Regions from separate parts of the Ensifer meliloti genome, predicted to be linked through region 3. Evidence: predicted binding sites of a transcription regulator. Region 3 holds the regulator's gene; each other region holds the start of a gene.
What was found. Region 3 encodes LexA, which represses DNA repair genes until DNA is damaged. Its sites were predicted from a motif close to TGTTCNNNNTGTGTTCNG; they were not measured.
Positions count from the first base shown of each region.

Region 1 (6,299 bases), 340 kb from region 3:
CCGTCGCCGGACCGCTGAAGCCATCCGGCAGGCCTGCATCGTAGCCGAGCGTATTGAGGAGCGTCTGGAGGTCGCGCACGCTCTCTTGTGTACCGCGCCGGGTAATCAGAATGCGTATCGGGACCTTCTCCTCGTCGGATGCGACGGGCGAGGGGCGTTTGTCGGTCATGGCGACTTCAACTGCGCTCTGGTTGAACTCCCCGATCGCCGGCCGCAGGGGGACGTCCGACAGGGCAGGTCCCTGCGGTCGCGACTCGCTTGGCTGGAAAAGCATTTCGCTCGCGACCTCGACAGGGGCGATCTGCCGATCCGATATGACCACATGCATGCCGTAGCCCGTCATCTTGAACAGGCTCGCCGCGAATTTGCTCGGCAGCCGCACGCAACCGTGCGAAGCCGGATAATCCGGTACATGGTTTGAGCCGTGCAGCGCAATGCCGGACCAGGTAAGCCGCTGCATGAACGGCATCGGCGCATTCGAATAGATGTTCGACTCGTGACGTCGGCGCTTCTCCAGGATCGAGAAAATGCCCGTCGGCGTTGCGTGCCCGGCCTTTCCTGTGGACACTTTCGACGTGGCGACCACCGTGTCGCCGTCATAGACGACGAGGGACTGCTGCTCCCTCGATACGACGACCTGCAACGGCGTCTTGGCGCCGGCCGCAAGCCCGGACGTCGACGCCATGACGAAAACCGCGAATCCCATCCGGAGAGCGAAACGCAACACCTACCCTCGTTCAGACAGTGGCGGCACCGCAAGGCGGAGCCGTGGAAGCAGGCTACCGTTCAATCTTTAAGGAATTGCCCCATACGATGCGGGAGCCGTCCGGTCGTACAACCGTGACGGCTATTGTCCGCGCCGCCCCTTGCCGAATGTGTAGCCGGTCTCGACGCTTGTCTTTCCGAACTTGTCGCGCAGCCTGTTGATCGCGTCCTCGGCGGCGGCACGCCGGGAGGCCTGCGGATCGACAAGATCCGGCGGATCGGCGAGATCGGGATCGACCAGATCACTGACGCCGATGCCGATCAGCCGGTATTTCGTCCCGTCTACCTCCTTCTCGAGCAGCTGCAGGCCGGTGCGGAAGATGCGGTCGGCCAGGCGGGTCGGGCTTTCCAACCGGCGGTTGCGCGTTCGGGTCTTGAAGTCCGCGGTCTTGAGCTTCAGCACCACCGTCTGCCCTGCCAGCGCGGATTTTCGCAAGCGGAATGCCACTTGTTCGCTGAGGCCCCTCAGATGCGCTACGAGGTCCTCCTGGCGCGCCAGGTCGTCGTTGAAGGTCGTCTCGGAGGAGACGCTCTTCGCTTCTCCGTCGATCTCCACGGACCTTTCGTCCAGGCCGCGCGAAAGCCGGTAGAGCCGCCGGCCCATCGTGCCGTAGCGGCGCATGAGGTCCGCCTCTTCCATCGTCTGGAGCTGCCCGATCGCGCGGATTCCGTCCCTTTCGAGCGTGGCGGCGAAGGCCTTGCCGACGCCCCAGATGAGGGTAACGGGCTTGGCTTTCAGGAAGTCGACGGCTTCGGCCTGGCCGATGACCGAAAAGCCGCGGGGCTTCTGAAGGTCCGAGGCGACCTTGGCCAGGAATTTGCAGTAGGAAAGCCCGACGGAAACGGTGATGCCGATTTCCTGCTCTACACGCTTGGCGAAGCGGGCAAGCGTTCGGGCGGGCGGATCGTGGTGAAGCCGCTCGGTGCCGCTCAGATCGAGAAAGGCCTCATCTATCGACAGCGGCTGCACGAGAGGCGTCAGCTCCTGCATCATCGCTCTGACCTCGCGCCCGACGCGCACATATTTCTCCATGTCGGGCTTGATCACCACGGCCTGCGGGCAGGCTTCGAGGGCTTTGAACATAGGCATGGCGGAGCGCACGCCATGGATGCGGGCAATGTAACAGGCCGTGGAGACGACGCCACGCTTACCGCCGCCGATGATCACGGGCTTGTCGGCGAGCTCCGGATTGTCGCGCTTCTCGACCGAGGCATAGAAGGCATCGCAGTCGATATGCGCGAGGGTCAACCGGTAGAGTTCGGAGTGCCGGAGGAGCCGCGGACTGCCGCAGGCGAGGCACCGCCGTGAATGGGCGGCTTGCTCCTTGAGGCAATCACGGCAGAAGCCGGAGGGTGGGGCGGCGCTGTCGATCATATCCGGAACAAATGTTGAACGCGGCGACTTTACGCTCTACGCTGCTGAGTCTCAAGGCGGCGGCTGGAGGCTGTTTTGGATATCGCTGTTAAATTTGAGATGGTGCGGGCCGATCGCCGGCCGGACTTCGGGGCACTGTTTGGTCGTCAGGGCGCATTCGGCGTCGGGCGGTGTACCGCGCCGCGCACATCGCGTATCGGCACCATTCAGTCCTCGAAGTCACGTGGGCCGGAGAGGACATGGTGCGCCCGGACGACCTCTTCCGGCGAGGTTTGCGTTTCGTTGCAGAAGGCCATCAGCGTCGGTTCGTGCTCCATCAGGAACGCAACGAGTCCGCCCATGAAGCCCGGCTCGCCGATGGCGCTGCGCAGGGAGGCGGGATCGGTGCCGGTAAGCGCCAGAAAGCGCGACATCAGCTCAGGCTCGTTCGCGAGCCAGGTGAGGATGGCGATCGCCGTATCGTCAGCGTTCTTCATGATATGCGCTCTCTTCTCGTTTGGCGGCCGCAATTACCTATTTTTCAACCAAATCGCGCTAGCCTGGCGATCGACGAAATGGGTCGAGTCGCCGTTGTTGCAACTTAAATCTCTCCCGGAGACTTGCAAGGCGGCGGCAGACAGCAAGGGATCGACATGCCCAAACAGGTAATGATTGTTGAGGATAACGAGCTGAATATGAAGCTCTTCCGCGACCTGATTGAGGCTTCGGGCTACGCGACGATCCAGACGCGCAACGGCATGGAAGCCCTGGAACTCGCGCGCAAGCATCGTCCCGACCTGATTCTGATGGACATCCAATTGCCGGAGGTCTCCGGCCTCGAGGTCACGAAATGGCTCAAGGAAGATGATGAGCTTCACGTGATTCCGGTCATTGCCGTAACCGCTTTTGCCATGAAGGGCGACGAGGAACGCATCCGCCAAGGGGGATGCGAGGCCTATGTCTCCAAGCCGATTTCCGTTCCAAAATTCATTGAGACGATCAAAACATACCTGGGCGATGCCTGACTGCCGGAAAGATCGATATGACTGCGCGCATCCTCGTCGTTGATGACGTACCAGCCAATGTGAAGCTCCTGGAAGCGCGGCTCGTGGCCGAATATTTCGACGTGCTTACGGCCGGGGACGGGCACGCCGCATTGGCGACATGCGAAAAGACGCCGGTGGATCTCGTCCTGCTCGATATCATGATGCCGGGGATGGACGGTTTCGAGGTCTGCGAAAGACTGAAGGCGAACAGCCGGACCGCGCATATTCCGGTCGTGATGATAACGGCGCTCGATCAGCCGTCCGATCGTGTGCGCGGGCTGAAGGCCGGCGCCGACGACTTCCTGACCAAGCCCGTGAACGATCTGCAGCTCATGTCGCGCGTGAAAAGCCTCGTACGCCTGAAGAACGTCAGCGACGAGCTGCGTCTCAGAGCCCAGACGGCGCAAACGATCGGGCTGCAGGAACTGGCCCGTGTCGATCGGCCGGACGAGCCCGGCAGCGTGCTACTGGTCGATGGCCGCGCTTCTTCACAGGAACGGCTCACCCGTGCCCTGAAGCCGATCGCCGATGTCGCCGTCATATCGGACCCGCAGGCCGCTCTGTTCGAGGCCGCCGAAAGCAGTTTCGACCTGATCATCGTCAACGCGAATTTCGACGACTACGATCCCTTGCGTCTGTGTTCGCAATTGCGCTCGCTCGAGCGGACCCGCTTCATTCCGATCCTGCTGGTAACCGAGCAGGGAAACGATGAGAGAATCGTCCGCGCACTCGAACTGGGCGTGACGGACTACATCATGCGACCCGTCGATCCGAACGAACTTGTCGCCCGCTCCCTCACGCAGATCCGGCGCAAGCATTGCAACGATCGCCTGCGCGCAAGTGTCCAGCAGACGATCGAATTGGCCGTGACCGATGATCTCACCGGCCTCCACAACAGGCGTTATCTGGAAAACCACCTGAAGCTGCTGATCGATCGCGCGACCACAAGGGGGCGTCCGCTGTCGATCTGCATCACGGATATCGATCGCTTCAAGCGTGTGAACGACACTCACGGCCATGATGCCGGTGACGATGTACTGCGCGAATTTGCCAACCGTGTTCGCGCCACGGTGCGCGGCGCGGATCTTGCCTGCCGTTTCGGCGGGGAGGAGTTCGTGGTCGTCATGCCGGATACGACGCCCGAAATGGCTGCAATCGTTGCGGAGAGGCTTCGACTGGCGGTCGAGAGCCGTGGCTTCGACATTCCGCAGGCCGCGACGGTCCTGAACGTAACGGCGTCGCTCGGCATTGCAACCCTGAGGCCGCATGGCGATACGGCCGAGGCTTTGCTGAAGCGGGCCGACATGGCGCTCTATCAGGCGAAGAACGGCGGACGGAACCGCGTCGTCGCTGCCGCTGCCTGATCCGCCGCACATGCTGAGCTTTTCAGGGCCTCGCGCGCGGGTTCCTTCAGGTTCCGTTTTTCTTCGCGTGGCCCGTGCCGGGGTAAGCACATCTGCAGGCGACACTGTCCGATTCTGAAACAGAATTAACCAAACGCCGAGCAACCCCTCTTCGGCGATTAAGAATGCATTGATTTTTTTTTAGTTTCAGGCAATGCTGATAAGCGAGGAAGGAAACTTCCACAGCATTCGGTTACCCCATGATGCTCAGGTCCGCCGCATCTCCTGGGTCGTGGGGTCGGTCGGCTGGCCTCGGACTTGCGGATTCCTCGTGCTGCAACCGGACCAGTCGACCCCCATTCGAAACGCCGCTTCGAAAGAGGCGGCGTTTTCGTCTCTTCCGTTCGTTTCAGGTTCAAGCGCCGGAAAAGCGCAAAGAACGGAAAAGCGCAAAGAAAAAGCGCCGGCCCTGCGGGCGGCGCTCCTCGATCGAAGAAAGCGGCGATCTTACTTGATCTTGGCTTCCTTGAATTCGACGTGCTTCTTCGCGACCGGATCGTATTTCGTCTTCGTCATCTTGTCCGTCATCGTGCGGCTGTTCTTGGTGGTGACGTAGAAGTAACCGGTGTCGGCCGTCGACAGCAGCTTGATCTTGATGGTGGTAGCTTTCGCCATGGTCGTCCTGCCTTTATGAAAAATTGAAAGCCGTGGACAACCGATTGCGGGCCACGGTCAAGTTGCCGCGAAACTACAAATCACGACCGAAAAGTCAAGGCCGTTTTGGTTTCAAAACGATGCGGACCAGGGAAAGTACGACATAAAGCCCGAAGAAGCCGGCGATTGCCCAGGCAAAGCCGTCATTGCCCGTCACATCCATGGCCGCCCCGATCACCTGCGGACCCGCTACCGTGCCGACGGCGTAGGAGAACACGAAGGCGGCGTTGGCGGCCGCAAGGTCCGCTCCCTGAAGACGGGAACCGAGGTGGCTGAGGCCGACCGTATAGAGACCGGAGACGCATCCGCCCCAGAACAGAAGAACAAGCGCCATCAGGAACCAGTTTTCAACCAGCGTAGGCAGGAACAGGGCGCCTACGAGCCCGATCAGGGTCAGCGCCGACAGGATCGTACGGCGGTCCTTCACGCGGTCGGAAAGCATGCCGAGGGGGATCTGGAAGATGAAATTGCCGACGCCCATGACCGTCAGCAGCAGCGCTGCCTGCGATTCGCTGAAACCCGCGCGGGTCCCGAAGATGGGAAACAGGGAAAGCCCGCCATATTCCACCGCGCCGAAGATAAAGACGGCGGCCGTCGCGGTCGGCACCAGGAAGACATAACGCATGAAATGGCGCTTCGGCTTTTCGTCCAGCACCGGGCTTTCATTGCGCGCGAGAAAGATCGGGATCGCGGAAAGCAGGATGACGCCCGCGCCGACAGCGAAGGGCAGGAAGCCTTCGCTGCCCAGGATGGAGAAGAGCAGGGGACCGCTCGCGAAGCCGAGCGAGAGTACCGTGCCGTAAATCCCGAGCACGAAGCCGCGCCTGTTGGGGGGCGCGGTGGCGTTGATCCAGAACTCCGAAAGGATGAAGAGGACGGTGATTGCGCCGTGAAAGACGATGCGCAGGGGAAACCAGAGCCAGAAATTCGTGAGGTAGTAGAAACCGAGCGAGCTCGCCGCCGCAAACATTATCGCCAGCAGCATGGTCGGAGCGACGCCGTGACGATGGGCGAATTTCATCGTGAACGGGGCGGCGGCCATCGATGCGAGGCCGGCCATTGCCGCATTCAGCCCGT
Region 1 covers NZ_CP120365.1:38,486-44,784, forward strand. Annotated here, with positions in the region: gene PZL22_RS07220 (L,D-transpeptidase family protein) at 1-724, opposite strand, end outside; gene PZL22_RS07225 (DNA polymerase IV) at 848-2,140, opposite strand; gene PZL22_RS07230 (DUF3572 domain-containing protein) at 2,347-2,616, opposite strand; gene PZL22_RS07235 (response regulator) at 2,773-3,144, shown strand; gene PZL22_RS07240 (PleD family two-component system response regulator) at 3,162-4,529, shown strand; gene rpmG (50S ribosomal protein L33) at 5,016-5,183, opposite strand; gene PZL22_RS07250 (MFS transporter) at 5,278-6,299, opposite strand, start outside.
Region 1: the regulator LexA is predicted to act here: its motif matches at 2,144-2,161, upstream of PZL22_RS07225 (DNA polymerase IV).

Region 2 (6,299 bases), 280 kb from region 3:
CTTACGGAGGGTATCGTCGTCGGCTTTGCGTTGGGCGCCGTGCTCTTCATCGATCGCATGGCAAGGAGCATCTCCGTGCAGGAGGCCCGGCCGCTCTCCGCTCACAGGCAGGAGAATGGCGACGAACGTCCTGTAATCGCCGACGATCCGGACACGGTGATCTATCGCCTTTCCGGGATTTTCTTCTTCGGTTCGGCCGCAACCGTGGGGACCGTTCTCGATCGCATCGCCGATCAGCGTCGCAATTTCATTCTCGATTGTTCCGACGTGCCCTTCATGGATTCCACCGCTGCCAATGTCATCGAGGGTACGCTGCGCAAAGCGGAACGAACCGGCGTGCGCTTCATCATCACCGGTGCGAGATCGCAGGTGCGCCGCGCGCTTTATCAGCACCACGTCCGGCCGCCGCGCGTGATGATGCGCGCCTCGGTCGCAGCAGCGCTGGATACCATCCGGACCGAACGGGTGCCATGAAAAAGGGCGCCGCAGCGCCCTCCGGAAGTTCAGCGCGCCCCCGGCTTAACCGGCGAGCGCGCCCGCAACAGCCTCGATCGCTTCTGCTGCACGTCCGCCGTCCGGGCCGCCCGCCTGGGCCATGTCCGGGCGTCCGCCACCGCCCTTGCCGCCAAGTGCCGCCGAAGCGACGCGCACCAGATCGACGGCGCTGACCTTCGAGGTGAGGTCGTCGGTGACGGCCACGACGGCGCTTGCCTTGCCGTCGCCGCTGACGCCGACGAAGGCGACGACGCCCGAACCGAGCGACTTCTTGCCGTCGTCCGCAAGGCTCTTCAGATCCTTCGGCTCGACCCCGGATACCACCCTGCCGAGGAAACGGACGCCGCCGATGTCGCGGGCGGCATCGCCGGAACCGTTCTGGCCATCGCCCGCAAGCGCGAGCTTCTTCTTCGCCTCTGTAAGCTCCCGCTCCAGTTTGCGCCGCTCGTCCAGGAGAGCCTCGACCCGACCTAAGACATCCGCAGGCTGGACCTTCAGTGCGGCGGCGAGTGTCTTCACCCGTTCGTCCTGTTCGCCGAGATAGGCGCGCGCCGCCTCACCGGTCAGCGCTTCCACCCGGCGGACACCCGCTCCGACCGCGCTCTCCGAGACAACGCGGACGAGGCCGATATCGCCCGTGGCGGACACATGCGTGCCGCCGCAGAGCTCGACCGAATAGGGCTTGCCGGCCTTGGAGCCGCGAAGGCCCTGCCCCATGGACACGACCCGCACCTCGTCGCCGTACTTCTCGCCGAAGAGCGCCATGGCGCCCTCGGCGATCGCATCGTCGACGCTCATCAGCCGTGTCACGACCGGCGTATTCTGGACGATGATCTCGTTTGCCATCTCCTCGACGATCTTCAGCTCCTCGGCCGTCATCGGCTTCGGATGCGAGACGTCGAAGCGCAAGCGCTCAGGCGCGACGAGCGAGCCCTTCTGGGCAACATGGGTGCCGAGGACCTCGCGCAGCGCCTCGTGCAGCAGGTGCGTCGCGGAATGGTTGGCGCGCAGGCGCGCACGGCGCGCATGGTCGACCGTCAAGGCGGCCGCCTCGCCGGTCTTCACGCTGCCTTCCTCCACTGTGCAATAGTGGACGAAGAGCCCTTCGCCACGCTTCTGCGTGTCGGTCACCGTAAGCTTGCCGGTCTCGGTGGTGATAACGCCGGTGTCGCCCACCTGCCCGCCGGATTCGCCGTAGAAAGGCGTCTGGTTCAAAACCAGCTGGACGTTCTCGCCCTTGGCAGCGGACTCGACGACGGCACCGTCCTTGACGATTGCCAGGATGACCCCTTCGGCCGACTCGGTGTCGTAGCCGAGGAAGTCGGTCGCGCCGTGCTTATCCCTGAGCTCGAACCAGATGGTCTCGGTCGCGGCTTCGCCGGAACCGGCCCAATTGGCCCGGGCCTCGGCCTTCTGCCGTTGCATGGCGGCCGTAAATGAGTCCGTATCGACCCCAATGCCCTTGGCGCGCAGCGCGTCCTGGGTGAGGTCGAGCGGGAAACCATAGGTGTCGTAGAGCTTGAAGGCCGTCTCGCCGTTGAACTGGTCACCTTCGGAAAGATCGGCCGAAGCCTCCGCCAGAAGGTTGAGGCCGCGCTCCAGGGTCTTGCGGAAGCGCGTTTCCTCCAGCTTCAGCGTTTCCGAGATCAGCGCTTCGGCGCGGACGAGTTCCGGATAGGCCCGGCCCATCTGGCCCACGAGCGCCGGCAGGAGCTTCCACATCAGCGGATCGCGCGCGCCGAGCAGCTGTGCGTGTCGCATGGCGCGGCGCATGATTCGGCGCAGAACGTAACCGCGGCCCTCGTTCGACGGCAGAACCCCGTCGGCGATCAGGAAGGCCGAGGAACGCAGATGGTCGGCGATCACGCGATGGCTCGCGCGCCGGTCCCCTTCGGCCTTGACGCCGGTCGCCTCTTCGGAAGCAGCGATCAAGGCGCGGAAAAGGTCGATGTCATAATTGTCGTGCTGGCCCTGGAGCACGGCGGCGACGCGCTCCAGCCCCATGCCCGTGTCGATCGAGGGCCGCGGCAGGTCGACGCGCTCTTCCTTGGTGATCTGCTCGTACTGCATGAAGACGAGGTTCCAGATCTCGATGAAGCGATCGCCGTCTTCCTCGGCCGAGCCGGGAGGTCCGCCCCAGATATGGTCGCCGTGATCGTAGAATATTTCCGAGCACGGACCGCATGGACCGGTATCTCCCATGGCCCAGAAGTTGTCGCTCGTCGCAATGCGGATGATGCGGTCGTCGCTCAGGCCGGCGATCTTCTTCCAGAGGCCGAAGGCTTCGTCGTCGGTATGGTACACCGTGACGAGCAGACGCTTGGCATCGAGCCCGTATTCCTTCGTGATCAGGTTCCAGGCAAGCTCGATCGCGCGCTCCTTGAAATAGTCGCCGAAGGAGAAATTGCCGAGCATCTCGAAGAAGGTGTGGTGCCGGGCGGTGTAGCCGACATTGTCGAGGTCGTTATGCTTGCCGCCGGCGCGCACGCATTTCTGCGCCGTCGCCGCGGTCGAATAGGGTCGCTGCTCGAGGCCGGTGAACACATTCTTGAACTGCACCATGCCCGCATTGGTGAACATCAATGTCGGGTCGTTGCGCGGCACGAGCGGGCTGGACGACACGATCTCGTGACCGTTCTTGCGGAAATAGTCGAGGAACATCGACCGGATTTCATTCACGCCGCTCATCTTGCGTCCTATCTGTGTACACTCCGGCGGCAGCCTGATCTCTCCAGGCTCCCAGCCGCACTCTTCACCCCCGCGCATAAAGCGCGTCGCGTTCAATCAAGTCACGCTTTCCGCCGGCCGAGCCGTCGGAACCACAGGCTTTTATCGTCCGCATATCATGCTGTCCAGCGGGCAGCAAAAAACCGGCCGCAGGTGACGACGGCCGGTTTTGCATGCTTCAACGAGACGGTTGTTCCCGATTACATATCGGCGGCTTCGTCGCCGTCGCTTTCCGGCCCGCCATTCTCCAGGAACCGGTCGGCGATGAGACCGGCATTCTGCCGCAGAGCCGTTTCGATTTCGCGCAACAGTTCGGGATTCTCCCGCAGGAAGAGCTTGGCGTTTTCCCGTCCCTGGCCAAGCCGCTGGCTGTTATAGGAGAACCAGGCGCCCGATTTCTCGACGATGCCCGCCTTGACGCCGAGATCGATCAATTCGCCCGTCTTCGAAACGCCTTCGCCATACATGATGTCGAACTCGACCTGCTTGAAGGGCGGTGCCATCTTGTTCTTGACGACCTTGACGCGGGTCTGGTTGCCGACGACTTCCTCGCGCTCCTTGACCGAACCGATGCGGCGAATGTCGAGGCGCACCGAAGCGTAGAACTTGAGCGCATTGCCGCCCGTCGTCGTTTCCGGCGAGCCGAACATCACGCCGATCTTCATGCGGATCTGGTTGATGAAGATCACCATGCAGTTCGACTTGGAGATCGATGCCGTAAGCTTGCGCAGCGCCTGGCTCATGAGGCGCGCCTGCATGCCCGGCAGACTGTCGCCCATCTCGCCCTCGATTTCGGCGCGCGGCACGAGTGCGGCCACCGAATCGATGACGAGAATGTCGATCGCACCCGAGCGGACCAGCGTATCGGTGATTTCCAGCGCCTGCTCGCCCGTATCAGGCTGCGAAATCAGGAGATTTTCGAGGTCGACCCCGAGCTTTCGCGCATAGACCGGATCGAGTGCATGCTCGGCATCGACGAAGCCGCAGATGCCGCCCTTCTTCTGTGCCTCGGCAATGGTCTGCAGCGCCAGCGTGGTCTTGCCCGAGCTTTCCGGACCATAGATCTCGACGATGCGGCCCTTCGGCAGGCCGCCGATGCCGAGCGCGATATCGAGGCCGAGCGAACCGGTGGAGACGGTTTCGATCTCAACTACGCTGTCCTTCGCTCCGAGCTTCATGATCGATCCCTTGCCGAACGAACGTTCGATCTGGGAAAGAGCCGCTTCAAGTGCCTTGCTTTTGTCCACCGATTTGTCCTCTACGAGCCGCAAAGAATTTTGTGCCATTGGTCCACCTTTAGGTTATTGGAGCTATCGAGGCAATGAAGCCGCCGCAAGCCTTTTTGTACATGTTTTGTTCCAGCTTGGCAATGGCACGTCAAGTATTTGAAAACGCTTGCCATATTTCATCACGTTCGATTCTTGTTCACGCCTTTCATCCACTGTATCCACAGGCAGCGCGTCAACGCATGCCGGCTTTCACGCGCCGCCCCGATTCGCTCGTGATTCACGATGGATCAAATCCGGACAAAGCCCTAAAAGGTAGTCCGAAACGATAGATCGGAATGCCGGCGGAAGAGAGACTTCGCCACCTTTTCTCCGCCCTTCATCGAGGACCAGATGCAAGCACAGGTGAAGTCGCAGAACATTGCCGTTTTCGGCGGCGCTCATATCGACAGGCGCGGCCGGATCAGCGGCGCGACGGCACCGGGCGCGAGCAATCCGGGCGCTTGGTTCGAGGAAGCCGGGGGCGGCGGCTTCAATGCCGCGAGAAATCTCGCGCGCCTCGGCCATCGCGTGACGATGATCAGCCCGCGGGGCGGCGATCCCGCCGGCGGCACGGTAGCGGCCGCCGCGGAAGCTGCCGGTGTGATCGATCGCCCCTTCACCTTTCTCGATCGCAAGACGCCGAGCTATACGGCAATCCTCGAAAACGACGGCAACCTCGTCATCGCGCTCGCGGACATGGACCTCTATGCTCTGTTTACGCCGCGCCGGCTGCAGCAGCGGGCGACGCGCGAGATCTTGGCTGCGAGCGAACTCGTGCTGATGGACGCCAATCTGCCGCAGGAGACCTTGGCGGCCCTCGTCGGCACCGCTGCGAAGTTCTGCCCGCTACGTGCCGGTATCGCCGTTTCGCCTGCAAAGGTGGTCCGCTACCGCGACTGCCTCGACGGGCTCGATTTCCTGTTCATGAACGAGGCGGAAGCGCGCGCGCTTACCGGAACCGAGGCCGCGACCGCCGAGGAATGGCCGTTGCTGCTGCGCTCCGCCGGTCTTTCCGGCGGTGTCGTGACGCGCGGAGGCCGGGCCGCGGTCGCCTTTGATCTTGAGGGTGCCTGCCTCGCTACGCCGCCGGCTCTTTCAGCACTTGCCGACGTCACCGGCGCCGGCGACGCGCTCGCCTCGGGCTTTCTCGCCGCCCGGCTTGCAGGTGCGGACCTTTCCGCCTGCCTTCGCTTCGGCATGGCGGCCGCCGTCATAACGCTGCATTCGCCATTCGCGGCTTCCGACGAGATGTCGCAGGACATGCTGGAGCAGGTTCTGCAGCTTGTGCCGGAAACGGAAATGCTGTCATGAGATTTGGCGGCTGAATCGGGAGCCGCGCGGCACGGAATGCGAGCGGTACTTCCGCATCCTCTGCTCCAGGCACCGGAATCGATCAGGCATCCCCGAGCAATTTTGCCGTCGAGGATGTCATCAATCAAGGAAACGATCATGACCAAACCCTCCTCCCCGTCCCTGCCGATGGAATATTCAGATGAAGTCGCAGCCGCCAAGCAACGAGGTGCGCCGATCGTCGCGCTGGAATCCACGATCATCACGCATGGCATGCCCTATCCCGGCAACCTCGACATGGCCCGCAGCGTCGAGGCGATCATCCGTGAACAGGGCGCCGTGCCCGCAACCATCGCCGTGATCCACGGGGTCCTGCATATCGGTCTGGACGATGCCAAACTGGAGGCTTTGTCGAAGACGCAGGGCGCCATGAAACTGTCGCGCGCCGATCTGGCCTTTGCGATCGCCGAACGCCGCACCGGCGCCACGACCGTTGCCGCAACGATGATCGCCGCCGCC
Region 2 covers NZ_CP120365.1:652,606-658,904, forward strand. Annotated here, with positions in the region: gene PZL22_RS10230 (SulP family inorganic anion transporter) at 1-474, shown strand, start outside; gene alaS (alanine--tRNA ligase) at 520-3,183, opposite strand; gene recA (recombinase RecA) at 3,423-4,508, opposite strand; gene PZL22_RS10245 (carbohydrate kinase family protein) at 4,842-5,801, shown strand; gene PZL22_RS10250 (pseudouridine-5'-phosphate glycosidase) at 5,940-6,299, shown strand, end outside.
Region 2: the regulator LexA is predicted to act here: its motif matches at 4,634-4,651, upstream of recA (recombinase RecA).

Region 3 (6,299 bases):
ATGGGTGCGGCATCGCTGGCAGCGGTGAGCGCCGGAGCGGCGGTTCCCGCCGCCGTGACGGCGGCCTCGGTCGCCGTCACGGCCAATGCGGCGCAGGCACAGCAGCACGCCGCATCCGCAACTGTTACGCAACCCGCCACGGGCATCGTGATGTCTCCCGACTATGCAAGAACGGTTGCGCAGATGGCCTACGTCTGGGGCTGGCCGATGGTTAACATGATCAACCGCAGGGCGGCGATCACTCAGGCACCGGAACCGGGCCACCTCAACGGCGTCCTGCCCGCCGCACCGCGGGGCCAGATCGCGATGCTCAACGACTACATTGAGCCGTCGGAAACTTTCGTCACGTGCCCGAACCAGGATGTCGTCTACGGCTTGGGCTTCTTCGCGCTTGATGAAGAGCCGGTCGTGATTCAGGTGCCGGATTTCGGCGACCGTTTCTGGGTCTATGCTTTGTACGACGCACGCACCGACCAGTTCGGTCATCTAGGCAAACCATATGGCTCGAAGCCCGGATTCTACCTGCTCGCCGGTCCGAGGTGGAGCGGCCTGAAACCGGACGGGATCACAGATGTTTTGCGCTGCCCTACCTCGCTCGCCAACGCCATTCCCAGGGTCTTCCAGGACGACACGCCCGAGGACAGGAAAGCGATTCAAGAGGTCATCAACCAGGTCGTCGCTTATCCGCTGAAGGATTTCGACGGAGAGATGAAGACGATCGAATGGGCCAAGGTCCCGGACATTCCCGGACCGCCATCGTCTGGCGAGGAAACCAAATGGGTGGTCCCGGATAAGTTCTTCGATCAGTTCGGCGAGGTTCTCGACACTGTCGATCCGTTGCCGGGCGAGGAGGCTCTCTATGGCCAATTCCGCCTGCTGCTCGATGCAGCCTCCAAGGACCCCGAACTGAAAAAGGTGCTGGTTGCGACCGCGGTCGAGACCGAAGACAAGGTCATCCAGCCGTTCTTCCAGTGGAAGCACAACGGACGTCCGGCCGGGAACGGATGGAACCGTTCTACCAACAATGCGCAGTTCGGCGTCGACTATTTCAACCGGACCGGAACGGCAAAATCGAACATGTTCGACAACCGGCCGAACGAGACGCAATATTTCTACACCGACCACGACGGCGCGGGCGGAGAACTCAGCGGCAGCGGCAGCTATGCGATCACCTTCCCAGCCGGGCAGGAGCCGCCGGTCAACGGGTTCTGGTCATTGACCCTGTACAACGACAAGCATCTCTTCCACGCGAACGACCTCAAACGCTACTCACTCGGCACCAAGAACAAGAACCTAAAGCGCAACTCCGACGGTTCGCTTACCCTCTACGCCGGCGCGAAGTCGCCCGGGGGCGACAAGGAAAACAACTGGCTGCCCGCGCCGGACGGGAAGTTCTCGCTCTACATCCGCGCCTATTGGGGCAAAGAGGCAATTCTCGATGGCTCTTGGCAGCCGCCCGCGATCGAGGTGGCTCAATAGCCAGTGCTGAAAGCCGATAGTGGCGTTGTGTGTTCGTGACCTTGCACTCCGCCCTATCTGCCAGCCGGCGGGCACCGACGCGGCTTGCAGTCGTCAGCCTCATCTCTGTATTGCGATGCATTCGGCAAGTGGAATGCACTGGCGCGGTCGGCCGAAAACTCTTATACAATCGTTGACCAGTGGGGTCGTAGCTCAGTTGGGAGAGCGCCGCAATCGCACTGCGGAGGTCGAGGGTTCGACTCCCTTCGGCTCCACCATCCACCAGTCCTCCCTGCCGGCTCGCTGCTTGCCAAAAAAGCTGATTTGAGAGAAAGTTTTAGTCTGACCCGTTCGAGGTCTGGGCAACTCCCGCGAGTGGAGCAAAACATGCCTGTTAAATCTTTGGTGGCAGCCGCAATTTTTTCCCTCTTCGCCCTTTCGGGGTGCGCCAGCACAGGCTCGACCAACACGACCTACACCCAGTGGTACGGGCCTTATCCCGAGCCTGAATTCGACGTTCTTACGCCGGGCGGACTGCGCCTTGCCTATTAGCATTGCATAGGCGACCGACTGCGCCGCCCGCCGTAAGCCCAAAACATGCGAGAGCGTATCGGCCCCTGCCCCGAATTCCGAGCGATCGCCATCGACACGCCGGATCGCGGGGCGGATCGGCATTCAACAGCAAGCGAAATTCACGGAATTTTAGGCACTTGCGGAACACATATGGAACAGATAGGTTCTGTTCTTGATTTGTTTCGCGATTCTGGAGTGACGCCATGCTGACCCGCAAGCAACAGGAATTGCTTCTGTTCATTCACGAACGAATGAAGGAATCCGGGGTCCCGCCGTCCTTCGACGAGATGAAGGACGCCTTGGACCTTGCGTCCAAATCGGGCATCCACCGTTTGATCACCGCACTCGAAGAGCGTGGGTTCATTCGCCGGCTACCTAATCGCGCCCGGGCCCTCGAAGTCATCAAGCTGCCGGAGGCCTATGCGGGCGCTTCGCAGGTCCGCCGCGGCTTTTCGCCGAGCGTGATCGAAGGCAGTCTGGGCAAGCCTGCTGCGCCGCCCCCCGCACCGAAACCGGCGCCGCCGGCCGAGGCCGCATCGGTCGCCGTTCCGGTCATGGGCCGCATTGCCGCCGGTGTGCCGATTTCGGCAATCCAGAACAATATGCACGATATATCCGTACCGGTTGAAATGATCGGCAGCGGCGAGCACTACGCTCTCGAGATCAAGGGCGATTCGATGATCGAGGCCGGCATCCTCGATGGCGATACGGTGATCATCCGGAACGGAAGCACCGCCAGCCCCGGGGATATCGTCGTCGCGCTGATCGACGACGAGGAAGCGACCCTGAAGCGATTCCGTCGCAAGGGCGCCTCTATTGCGCTGGAGGCCGCCAATCCGGCTTACGAAACACGCATATTCGGTCCGGACCGGGTCAAGATCCAAGGCAGGCTCGTCGGCCTCATCCGGCGCTATCATTAGAGCTTCCTGACCAGGTGCGCAGCCGCTTCCTACGAAAGTACGCAATTTCAAAGCGCTGACGTGGGAGTATTGCGCCTTGGGACGCTATGACCACGCCCGGTCATAGAACGGAAGACACATTTATACAGAATAAAAAAGTCCCTATTCCAAATGTACCCTCTTGCGGATTGCGGTCAATCATTCTAAATCCGCGCCACGATTTGAAAACGCAAATCGTAGAGGCCTCGTGGCGGAGTGGTGACGCAGAGGACTGCAAATCCTTGTACGCCGGTTCAATTCCGGCCGAGGCCTCCAAAAGCCACACCTGATCAGCTTTGTTACCGACAAACTTCCTCTCGTCAGACGAGGGCGAAATCCGCATTCGCAAAGACGAAGTTGGCAGCGCTGAGGTCGGCAGCGTGGATGCCGATCAGAGTGACCTGATCGACCGTGCCATTCAGCTGCAGGACAGCGTTCCCGTCAGCATCGTCGCCGATGTTGGACAAAAAATCGGCGAAGTCGTCGTAGCCATAGCCGGCGATTTGGATGATGTCCTTGTCCAATTCGAAGTCGAAGATCTTATCCCGCCCACTGTTCCGCGCAAACAGGAACTGATCGGCACCGGTCTCGACCGCGAAGGCTGCGGTAAGTCGGCCATCGCCCCAGAGCTGATCGTTACCGGCGCCGCCAATCAAGAGGTCGTCCCCACCCGCGGTGTCCACGCCGACCTCTGCATCGCCATACAGGACATCATCGCCTTTGCCTCCGTCGAGCAGGTCGTTGCCGCCACTGCCGCCACGTGAGAAAAGAACATCTCCAACAAGAAAGTCGTTGCCAGAACCACCATAGAGGTGGTCGTCGCCGCCGATGCCGGATTCCACGACGCCCTGGTCGAGGCCATCTCCGTAGAGTTTGTCATGGCCCTCTCCGCCCTGGAGCCGATCGTTCCCGCCAACGAAAAAATCGCCGAGGGAGAAAGCGTCGCCCGAGAGAATATCGTCTCCGGCGCCGCCGTCGAGCCAGTCGTCGCCACCACGTCCTCTGAGGCAATTGTAGCCATCGCCGTAGAGTGTATCGTTGCCTTTGCCGCCCGAGAGACGATCGTTCCCTCCGGCGACGATCGCGGAGTCACTCACATCGATCGAGAAGGCATCGCCGTACAGCGTGTCGTCGCCGGCGCCGCCGTCGAGCTGGTCGTCGCCACCACGCCCCTGATCGGAGATCGCCCAAGCGTCGCCGAAGAGCGTGTCGTCGCCTCCGTGCCCGTCAAGGCTGTCGCGGCCACCCTGCCCCGAAGACAGGAAGCCGCCGATTTCGAAGACTCCCAGGCTATTGTCGGTCGTGAATGGGTCTCCGAAGACAATGTCCGGATCGTTCGTGCCGAAGATGTGGTTGTCGAGCCCGAGCCAAGGGGCGATGCCACCGATCAGATGCGCCATTTTTCTCTCCACAGTGCTGCAAAGCAGGTGATGCTCGTCTTGGGGACCCGGACGGCCCTGGGGGCGTCGACCTCGTCCGGCCTCGTCGGAGTGACGAGCGGGCTAACGCTTTGAAAATACGCACTTCCGCACGGAAAACCGTCCACACTTTTCCTGAAAGTGCTCTAATGTTGCCGAACGCGATGTTCCTGTCCATTGACCACTTCGGATTAACTACAGGTTGTACTTTCCGGTGAAGTTCTGCGTCCGGATGCTGAAAGACGGAAGAGGTTGCCCACGCTCCGGACGACGTCCACGAAGAGCAGAACCCGGAGGACCATGTGGTCTCGTGATCGGCGATTGTGCTATAGCGTCCCGTCGGCCGGCCTCATCGGGAGGGCGGCACTCGAAGCGCGATGTGATGGATATTCCTTGGGGCTACATTCAGCGCCACTTCGATTGGCTCGGGCATGTGGTCGAGGGCGTCTGTATTGCAGCAGTCGTCGCCTTGCTGTTCATGGTGATTGCGCCGAGAAGGTTGGCGCTGATCATCGGCCTCGCCTTCGCCATCGGACACTTTCACGGCCGCGAAAAACGTGATTTCGAGATCAGCGCAAAGCTGCCGCCACCTCACCTAGAGGGTTATGAAATGTGGAAGTGGAGTTGGGATCAGGCGACCGACTTCTGGCCGGTCGCTTTGGTCCTCGCCTGCGTCATTGTGGCCCTCCTGCCCAAACGGCGTCGAAGGCCGGGCAGTTCCGACGACTGAAATGCGCTGCATCCGCATGCTGGTAGACTCTTCGCGAGGTCCACCTCTCAGGACTTGCCGGACGAGTTCGGCTTGCTCCGCCATCGGGCCCACCATACGGCCAGCTTGCGCCGCCGTCGGCGCATCGAGGGAATGTCGTGCGAAAGCACGAGCAGGCCGAGAGGAACCATCCAGAAGCCCAAGATCGGTAGAAAACCAAGCACACCGCCGAAGACGAGCAGAACGCCGATGAGGACGCGCAATGCCGGCGAATTGGGCAGGCTCATCCGCCATTTGCCAAGCACGATCTCACGCGTCTTGGGATCGATGCCAAAATGCTTCTTCTTGCCTTCGGTCGCCATCACTCTTCTTTCGTACCAATGACCCCACAGTTGGTGCCTTCTCCACAGGGCGGCAACCGCCTACCGTCATTTTTTTTGAAAAACCGCTTGGCAAATCGGAAAAGCATTTGTATTAGCAGCCTCACTTCTGCGGCGCAGATGATCCCTGGTAGCTCAGCGGTAGAGCACTCGACTGTTAATCGATAGGTCGCCGGTTCGAATCCGGCCCGGGGAGCCAGTTTCGAAAGAGCCATTCGCGGCAAAGCCCGAATGGCTCTTTTCATTTTGTCGGGCTGATTTCTCGTAGGTTTCCTCATGCGTCTTGCATGGCTTTTCCTGGTCCTCGCGATCGCGACCGAGGTCGTCGGCCTGACTGTGATGAAGGCGGCATCCGGCTCCGGCTCCTATTGGGGGCATGTGGTCATGTATGCCTCGATCGCGCTCTCCTACGTCTTCCTGGCACGAGCGGTGAAGACCATTCCGGTTGGCGTCGCCTATGCCGTCTGGGAAGGATCCGGCGTCGCCGTGATAACGCTCGTCTCTGTTTTCGTTTTCGGCCATGCGCTCTCCGGCCGCGAGATGCTGGGCCTCGCGATGGCTGTTGCGGGAATACTTCTCCTCAATGCCGGCAGGAGCGATGCGGAGGAAGCCGCCGCATGAGCGCGTCGGGTCTCTCCTTCGCATTCGCGATCGCCGCCGGCGTGCTCGATGTGGCGGCGAATCTCGCCTCGACGAAGTCGAACGGCTTTGCCCGCCGCGGCTGGGGTGCCCTTTCGATCGTCTTGGTGCTTGCGGCGTTCGCGCTGCTGGCGGAAGCGATCAAGGATATGGACCTGGCGGTCGCCTATGCCCTTCTCGGCGC
Region 3 covers NZ_CP120365.1:376,133-382,431, forward strand. Annotated here, with positions in the region: gene PZL22_RS08860 (DUF1254 domain-containing protein) at 1-1,479, shown strand, start outside; tRNA gene PZL22_RS08865 (tRNA-Ala) at 1,661-1,736, shown strand; gene PZL22_RS08870 (hypothetical protein) at 1,846-2,010, shown strand; gene lexA (transcriptional repressor LexA) at 2,235-2,951, shown strand; tRNA gene PZL22_RS08880 (tRNA-Cys) at 3,172-3,245, shown strand; gene PZL22_RS08885 (calcium-binding protein) at 3,290-4,369, opposite strand; gene PZL22_RS08890 (hypothetical protein) at 4,770-5,117, shown strand; gene PZL22_RS08895 (membrane protein) at 5,165-5,458, opposite strand; tRNA gene PZL22_RS08900 (tRNA-Asn) at 5,601-5,675, shown strand; gene PZL22_RS08905 (SMR family transporter) at 5,753-6,097, shown strand; gene PZL22_RS08910 (SMR family transporter) at 6,094-6,299, shown strand, end outside.